One region of the Halobacillus rhizosphaerae genome, then DNA from elsewhere that is predicted to be linked to it. Evidence: riboswitches for the same ligand, from Rfam matches in the RefSeq annotation. Region 1 holds a riboswitch; each other region holds the start of a gene.
The links. Region 1 has a riboswitch for S-adenosylmethionine ahead of Q7A53_RS11895 (methionine ABC transporter ATP-binding protein). Riboswitches for the same ligand answer to the same signal wherever they lie in the genome.

Region 1 (2,933 bases):
TCCTATGATCAGTGCTGGCAGGGCAGCATTTGGCCCTCGAATAGTACCCACTAAGAAATCAGTAAACGGGAATAGCAGAAGGATCAATATAATGAAGGGAATAGCACGAAAAACATTGACAATTGCAGCTGTAATCCAATTTAATGTTTTATTCTGCCATAAACCTCCGGGACCGGATAAGTAAAGTAATAAACCTAACAGCAATCCCAGAATAAATGTTCCTGCCACTGAAATCACTGTCATATAAATAGTTTCATTGGTGGCTGTAATCATATCTTCTAAATTTACATTAGGGAACAATTGACTAAACATGCGGACTCACCTCTACTTCCACAGAAGTTGAACGACAATATTCTATCGCTCGTTTTATTTCCTGCTCTTCCCCAGCAAATTGAACGAATAAAGTTCCATATGCCCCTTTTTGAGTTTGAGTGATTTTTCCGTGCAGAATATTAACGTCCACTTTAAACGACCTGGATATTTCACTAATCAACGCTTGGTTAGTATTTTCTCCTATGAAGTGCAGTTGGAGAATTTCTCCGGTTTTATAAGTGTCATTAATAAGATTTAATGAATGCTCCCGTTCCGGATCTCCCATTACCTGATCGACGAAACGCTTAGTAACTTTTTCTTTTGGATAAAGAAATACATCGAGAACATCTCCCTGTTCAACAATACGCCCACTTTCCATAACGGCCACTTGGTGACAAATTTTGCGAATTACATGCATCTCGTGGGTAATAAGAACAATCGTAAGCCCTAACTTTTCATTGATATCCACTAATAAATCCAGTATCGAGTCGGTGGTTTCAGGGTCAAGGGCAGAAGTTGCTTCATCACAAAGAAGAACTTTAGGGTTATTAGCAAGAGCTCTCGCTATTCCCACTCTTTGCTTTTGGCCGCCGCTCAATTGGGAGGGATAGGACTGCCCTCTGCCTTTCAAACCGACTAAGTCAATCAATTCTTCCACCCGTTTATCTCTCTTAGCTTTAGTCATACCAGCAATTTCCAAAGGAAAAGCAATATTATCATGAACCGTTCTTGACCAAAGCAGATTAAAATGCTGAAAGATCATTCCAATTTCCTGACGTGCCAGCCGAAGCTTGCCTTTGTTCAAAGAAGTTATATCCTGGTTGTCTATTCTAATACTCCCGGCCGTTGGATCTTCCAGCCTGTTAAGCAGGCGGATAAACGTACTTTTGCCCGCTCCGCTATAGCCGATCACTCCGTAAATTTCTCCCTTATCAATCTCAAGGTTTAACTGATCTACTGCTTGGACGTCCTGGTCTTTCGTATGAAAAACTTTAGACAATTCCTTAATTGAAATCATAGTTTTCCTCCCCAATAAAAAAGCCTTTCTGCTTGAGAACAGAAAGGCGAAGTTTATCTTCAGATTTGTCTGTTCTCTTATCCGCCAGAGCTATACATGCTCTGCAGGAATTGGCACCTTTTTGAGTGTTCATACTCAACGGTTGCCGGGTATCAACGGGCCCGTCCCTCCACCACTCTTGATAAGAGATTTTAATTTATTAACTTATTATCACTTTAACTCGTTTAAGAAGCACAAAAAGGATTCTAGCATCATTTTTAATTATCTGTCAACTAAAAGGTTAGTCCGTTCCTTTTACTTTATTGATTTAGTATGAGGTTTCCAGACACTAAAAAAATCCCTCCTTAAAAAGAAGAGACTTCTCTTGTTCTCTTCTCATCTCTCAAAGCATAAAGCTTTGCTGGAATTAGCACCGTATTATTCAACCGGTTGCTGGGCTTCAAAGGGCCAGTCCCTCCACCTCTCTGGATAAGTTAAGATGTCGCTATTAAATTATTTCATATGTTAGCATGGGAGAATAAAGGCGTCAACATTAATGAAAAGGAGAATTCACATTGACTCATGCACCGCTCTTTCAATTACCTTATATAGACTCTAATCAAATGTACCAATTAGAAACCGATTTAGGAAAAGTAATCGTTCTTACCTTCTGGGTCTCCTGGTGTCCTGACTGTGGAAAAGACATGCCTAAGAAAGAACAGTTGTACCAATCCATGGATAATGAGAAAGTGAAAATGTTAACGATCAATGTCACAGGGAGAGAACGAGATACCCAAGAAGGACTGGCATTTGCTGATAAATTTATCACTCAGCCCACAGTAAAAGACAACAGTAGAGAAGTTTACGATTTATACCAGTGCAACGGAGTTCCTACAACTGTAATTATTGATCAGCAAGGTCAAATCTCTGCCCAATTTGGAGATCAGGCTTCCTTTTTCGATATTGTAGAAGCGATAGGAAAGTTACTTGGATAATAAAAATAAGGATTCTAAAAATAATACATTCCGATAACTCCCCGAAATATCAATGGTATCCTTTGAAAGCGCCGTTAATTTATGATTTCCCTGAAGGATCTCCTGAACGATTTCGGGAGTGGAGGTTAAATGGATTTTACCGTGTTGATCTTGCTTACCACCTAATTTGACACCGTTTTGGTCAATAATCAAGCTGATATTATGCACAGGCGGGGCGTTGACCTCGAGGGTCACTTCCCTTTCTCTCCAGCTAGGCAGTAAGTCCTTCCTCTGATTGACACGTTCCATCCAAGACTCGATCATTTCAACCATAAAAAAACTCCTCCTTTAATCCTTGTAAAAAGGTTTCGTTATCAGGAGGGGTTTTTCCTTTAACCACTAAAGAAATTCGCTCGTCATTTCCCGGGAAATTCAATTAAATAGTTACAAAATCAGCAGTTTTCTCGTACATAAAAGGAACAGAGTGAAAAGCATATACTTTCTCTTTAAGCTTCCCATGCTGTGTAACAAGAAGGCAGGGAACACTTTCTACTTGGTAATCCTGCATGAGCGCAGGATGTAAAGAAGCATTTAATTCATAAAACACCTCTTTATTATATGATAACTCAATAGTAGTCAGCATTTTTCTT
Region 2 (2,933 bases), on a different contig from region 1:
TACACATCTTCAGAAATGACGACATGATCATTCTGCGACAGCAGCATAAACGAGGTAGAGATTGCCGCCATTCCAGAAGCAAATGCGAAGCCATGGCTGCCGCCTTCAAGACTTGCAATGGTTTCTTCCAAAGCTTCTCTTGTTGGGTTACCTGAGCGGCTGTAGTCGTATTTTCCCGGCTGGTCAAAGTTTTTCTGGTGAAACGTAGAGGCTTGTTGGATCGGCACACTCACCGCTCCTGTCTCAGGGTCAAACTTATGCTTGCTGTGAAGCAGACGTGTTTGAAAGGAATGCTGTGTGTTTGTCATTTTATCAATTCCTCCTTTACTAAAATAGCCAAAGCGTGGTCGAGATCTTCAAGCAGGTCATCGATATGTTCAATGCCGACGGAAAAGCGGAGGAGCCGGTTGCAAACGCCGTAGCTTGTTCGTTTTTCTTCCGGAATATCCGCATGAGTCTGAGTGGCTGGGTACGTAATAAAGCTTTCTACACCGCCCAAACTCTCCGCAAAAGTAATCGTCTGCAAGTTTCTTAAAAATGGATCGATGCAATGCTCCGAAGTTAACCGAAAAGAAACCATTCCTCCTCGTCCTGGATACAGCACATTAGCTACGGCGGGATGTTTTTCTAAAAATTGCACGACTGATTTTGCATTTGCTTCGTGCTGGCGCATTCTTAATGCCAATGTCTTCATGCCCCGCATGAGCAGCCAAGAATCGAAAGGGGACAATACAGCGCCGGCAGTATTTTGATAGATTCCAAGTTTCTCGCAAACTTCAGGTTTTTTAGCGACTAGTAACCCTGCCAGTACATCATTATGTCCTCCGAGATACTTGGTGGCACTGTGAATGACGATGTCGGCGCCTTCTTTTAAAGGCTGCTGCAGATAAGGCGTGTACAGGGTGTTATCCACGATTAACAACAGATTATGCTTCTTTGTGACCTCGGAAATTTTGGGAATGTCTGCGACGTGCATTAATGGATTGGTCGGTGTTTCCACATAAATAGCTTTTGTCTGCTCCGTAATTTTCGCTTCAAGATTGGATAAATCTTGACTATCTGAATAATGGAAGGTGACTCCGGAGTGCTCGCTTACGTGTTCAAATAATCGATATGTCCCTCCGTATAGATCTTCCGAAACGAGAATTTCATCCCCCTGGTTAAATAACGAGATCACGGTTTGGATGGCGGCCATCCCTGAACTGAAAGCGAACCCAGCCTCTCCTTCTTCAATTTCTGCAATGGTCCGTTCTAAGATAGCTCGGGTAGGATTGCCCGTTCTAGAGTAATCGAACCCTGTAGATTCTCCAATCCCTTTATGCTGGTAAGGGGTGGAGAAGTAGACAGGGGCACTGATGGCACCTGTGGGATCTCCGTTGTTTTTTCCGGTATGAACAAATTTCGTTTCGTTATGAGGGGTAGACATTTTTCATTCTCCTTTTCAAGCACAAATTGTAATTTAAAAAACAAAAAAAGCCTTCTTATAAGAAGAAGACTTTAGAATGAATGATCCTTCTTCTTATCTTCCAAGTTGATGAATCAACTTGCTGGAGTTAGCACCTTTCTGGTCAAACCAGTGGTTGCTGAGGCTTCGTCGGGCCAGTCCCTCTGCCTCTCTTGATAAGAGAAAACGCTATTTAATTTTTCCGTAGTAAAAAATCCTTCTCACTAATCTACACTACTTCGAATGATTTTACAACAGAAAAAAGTGAATTATTTGAATTTTTTAATTAAATGTCATTCCATAAAGGCTTTCTATTCTTGTAGACTTAGTTTCGAGACGATAGTGAGTGTTTAGGGACTGCGGGAAAAGGTTCGCTTTCCGTGGGGCAGGCGCTGAGCCTCCTCGAGCAAAGCTCTTTATGGTGCGAAAATACTGATTTAGAACCCTGCGGGAGGTTGGTAATGAAGAAGCATTTTATTTGTAATAAGTGGCGTTCATCCAGCTATGGTTGTGAGGGAATGAGCAACGGTTTCCCGCACTATCTAATATGGATGAACAAACTTCGCTACGAAAGAAAATATCTTACAGAATTGATGTTACTTATGAATCAAGGGGGGGATTTCTATATTAGGCTATTTAGAATTCCCTGGTTTTTGTTTAGCAGGTACTTTTTATATTTCCGTTCTCTCCATAATCATAAAGAGGTCGGGGAAATGGGGAGACTCCTATGGGAGGATAGGGCAGGGTGAGATCCCACAGGGCAATGCCCGAGGAAGCTCACCGCCCGCCCATGGAAAGTGAACAAATGTGGAATCGCCCCGATAGACACGACACGCATAAGCAGAAACATCAAAAGGGATGTGATCTTTCATTCCGTTGATGTTCCTGCTTATGACGCGAGTGTCTGGGCGATGCAGCTGGCCGAGTCATTTCCCCGACCTTGAACCTGTATTCTTCGTAACGGAAACCGCAAGTCTTTAGTCTGAAGATTCACTTTCTTTGACGCAACAAATGTCTCGAAATCAAAATCTTCCCTACTTCTGCCCTTTATTGAAAGATTTATATCGAAATTATATCCTGAAATAAATAGATATCCCCCAGCATCAGCCTGACTTATACTTATGGTTATTGGAACAAGCAGGAACTTGAATGAACTACAGAAGGTGACATAGTCTGTCACAAAACGGTTAAGCAGGATTTTGGACGCCTGATTCTATGTAGGATCGAACTAATTTCCACTCTCCATTTAGATATTTAAAGGTGTCAAAAAATAAATTTGAAGTAGGGAGCTTTTCACCTTCTACAATAATGGAGACCCAGAAAGCTGCCTGCCATTCATCTTCTTTTAATTGTGTAATGGAATGGTCCGTATAAATCCATTCCATATCCATACCAGAGAAGTGATCAAACGCCTGCTTCCAGCCTTCAATGGATTGGTTAGAAACATAATCGACCACTTCATCTCCACGGATTTCTCGTGCAGCAAAAT
Region 3 (2,933 bases), on a different contig from region 1:
TTATTCATGATGAACCTCCTGTGTTTCTTTCATGAGTTATAATAATATAATTTAACAAAATATTTACAATAAGTAAACAAGAAAGAAGAACTAGTTTATGAAACTTCTGTTACAATATCTATTTATGAAACCTAACCTATTTTATACTCGTATAAACCTATAAGTCAATAAATAGTAGAAAAGAGGTATCAAAATGAGTAAGTACTCAATTGAAGAATTTATAAAGAAAACCAAACAGGATGATAATGAAAACGATTACTTTGAATTGGAAACACCAAGAATTTTAGAAGTGAATTTAACAGATCAAGTCTGGGCAAAAGCTGGATCGATGATTTCTTATAATGGACAGATTAAATTTGAAAGAGAAGGAATTCTAGAGCATGGGGTCGGCCGCATGTTTAAAAAGGCTTTGACTGGAGAAGGGACCTCTTTAATGAAAGCAGAAGGGAGCGGACGACTGTATTTAGCAGATCAAGGTAAAAAGATTACGATTTTACACTTGGATGATGAATCTATAACAGTAAATGGAAACGATCTTCTTGCATTTGAACCAGGAATAGAGTGGGACATTAAATTAATGAAGAAAATCGCTGGAATGATGTCAGGGGGATTATTTAACGTCACCCTGAAAGGGACAGGAAGAGTAGCGATTACTTCCCACTACGAGCCTCTTACACTTCTCGTTACTCCATATGATCCTGTTATAACAGATCCGCACGCTACTGTAGCGTGGTCGGGAATTTTAGAGCCAGAGTTTCAAACGGATATTAGTTTTAAAACTTTTTTAGGCAGAGGCAGCGGTGAATCGATCCAAATGAAATTCTCTGGAGAAGGATTTGTTATTGTTCAGCCATTTGAAGAAATCTATACGAATGGGAACAGCTCCTAATATAATAAGGAAGGTTTTTTTAATTTTTCGACATTTAATACGCAAATCTGCTTTCGTTCTTGGAAAAATGATAAGGATGAATTTGCATTTTAATGTATGTACAACTTGAGTCTTCTGTATGGTTTAAGAAAGTGTGGGAGCTGTCTTGCCTCACCCTTTCTATGGGAGAACTTGAAACCTTCGTCAAGGAATACAAGCGAACACTCCTGCATACGAAACACATATTTAATGAAGAAAGTCGTCAACCTCTTCAAATGTATGTTGTAAATCATGCTCTTAATCATGAAAGAAAAACTTTATTTTTTTATCATCAATTTCTAATTCTTTCATAAGATAGGGATAGAAGAATTTTTTTCAGCACAAACCTTTACTTCAGGATAAAAACAATGTAAGATGGGAATCAATATAAAAATAATAACGGAAACTTCTTATCCAGAGAGGCGGAGGGACTGGCCCTTTGATGCCCGGCAACCATCGATTCAATCCACGAGATTGAAGAGAACGGTGCCAATTCCTGTAGAATGCTTTGCATTCTAAGAGATGAGAGGATCGTACGGAAATTACGACCCCCATTTCTTACATTGGATAAGAAATGGGGGTCTTTATCATTAATAAACCCGTTACGCTCTCTAAATAGAAAGAAGTTGCGTTAAGGAAAGGGAAGATGACAATGGCAACAGCGATTTTTGGAGCAGGATGTTTTTGGGGTGTTGAAGCATTTTTTGAAAGGTTTGAAGGAGTAACTCAAACACGCGTCGGTTATACAGGTGGCAAAGTGAAGGACCCGGTTTACGAACAAGTGAAAACAGGGGACACTGGCCATGCAGAAGCTGTAAAAATTGAATATGATCCATCTGTTATTACTTATAATGAATTGATAAATATCTTTTTTGAAGCGCATGATCCTACTTCTAAGAATCAGCAAGGTGGAGACGTTGGCCATCAATATCGCTCTGCAATTTTTTATTCAGATGCCAGTCAGAAATTTATTGCTGAAGAGAAAGTAAAAGAATGGAACGAAAAATCTATCTTTAAGCGTCCGATTGTGACGGAAATTGTAAAAGTGGATACATTTTACGAAGCTGAAGAAGACCATCAGAAATATTTCCAAAAACATGGATCTGTTGCTTGCGGGATTAGCTGATCTTGAGCGCAGCATGAAAAATATTATTATGAAAACCCGAACCTCCAAATCAGGTTCGGGTTTTCTATGTCTTCGAGCATGTAAGAAGAGCTAAGTATAACGGTTTTGGTTGAGTGGGTTACTCATTGAAGTTCGATTTGCAGCGACTGGCTGTATCCTTCATGAAGATGGTATAATTTTTCAGGTGACTCGATTGAAGAAGAAACGACAAAACTAACTAGTTACCTTGTCCTTCTTTCAATTTGATGACTATTCTTAAGGATTTATTTTACGGGGAGGAAAAGACTGTGAGGTTATATGGAGCGCTGGCAGGTTTGAGTTTGATCTGGGGATTATCTTTTGTTTTTATTAAGTGGCTGGTCGACCCCGTTGGGTTATGGGGGACCGTCTTTTTGAGATGCTTTGCAGGTGCAATCATAGTATTACCGTTCTTGTGGTTTAATCGGAAAAAGATTGTGAGACCTATCCCTTTTAAATCTTTAGCGGTCGTCGGGATTTTTAATGCTGGTCTTCCGTGGGGACTGATTGCTCTTAGCGAAACACAAATTAATAGCAGTACTGCCGCCGTTCTTAATGCTCTAACCCCTATTTGTACGAGCTTAATTGGCTTTTTGTTCTTTTCTATCCTTTTGAAAAAAAGACAGTGGGCAGGAGTGCTGCTTGGATTTATCGGAATCCTTGTCTTAATGAATTTTAATGTGCGAGAGTTATTTAATGAAAGTTTTATTGGGGTGGGGACGATGGTGTTAGCAGCGATAAGTTATGGGTTCGCTTCACAATACACCAAAAAATATTTGCAAAATACGGGAGTATTTCTAATTACTGCTTGTTCCTTGATTGCAGGAACTGTAATTGGAGGAATAGGAGTGATCGCCTCAGGATCAGCCCGGCAATTTGTAT

Region 2: it holds a riboswitch for S-adenosylmethionine, as region 1 does, so the genes downstream of both, Q7A53_RS13055 (methionine biosynthesis PLP-dependent protein) here and Q7A53_RS11895 (methionine ABC transporter ATP-binding protein) in region 1, are expected to answer to the same signal.
Region 3: it holds a riboswitch for S-adenosylmethionine, as region 1 does, so the genes downstream of both, msrA (peptide-methionine (S)-S-oxide reductase MsrA) here and Q7A53_RS11895 (methionine ABC transporter ATP-binding protein) in region 1, are expected to answer to the same signal.

The regions. Positions count from the first base shown of each region.
Region 1 covers NZ_JAUTWQ010000010.1:71,652-74,584, forward strand. Annotated here, with positions in the region: gene Q7A53_RS11890 (methionine ABC transporter permease) at 1-312, opposite strand, end outside; gene Q7A53_RS11895 (methionine ABC transporter ATP-binding protein) at 305-1,330, opposite strand; SAM riboswitch class I at 1,405-1,518, opposite strand; SAM riboswitch class I at 1,703-1,805, opposite strand; gene Q7A53_RS11900 (TlpA family protein disulfide reductase) at 1,885-2,304, shown strand; gene Q7A53_RS11905 (hypothetical protein) at 2,293-2,616, opposite strand; gene Q7A53_RS11910 (thioredoxin family protein) at 2,720-2,933, opposite strand, start outside.
Region 2 covers NZ_JAUTWQ010000011.1:58,532-61,464, forward strand. Annotated here, with positions in the region: gene metC (cystathionine beta-lyase) at 1-308, opposite strand, end outside; gene Q7A53_RS13055 (methionine biosynthesis PLP-dependent protein) at 305-1,426, opposite strand; SAM riboswitch class I at 1,517-1,627, opposite strand; gene Q7A53_RS13060 (flavoprotein) at 2,632-2,933, opposite strand, start outside.
Region 3 covers NZ_JAUTWQ010000006.1:80,812-83,744, reverse strand. Annotated here, with positions in the region: gene Q7A53_RS08180 (LTA synthase family protein) at 1-8, opposite strand, end outside; gene Q7A53_RS08175 (AIM24 family protein) at 194-889, shown strand; SAM riboswitch class I at 1,315-1,436, shown strand; gene msrA (peptide-methionine (S)-S-oxide reductase MsrA) at 1,560-2,033, shown strand; gene Q7A53_RS08165 (DMT family transporter) at 2,321-2,933, shown strand, end outside.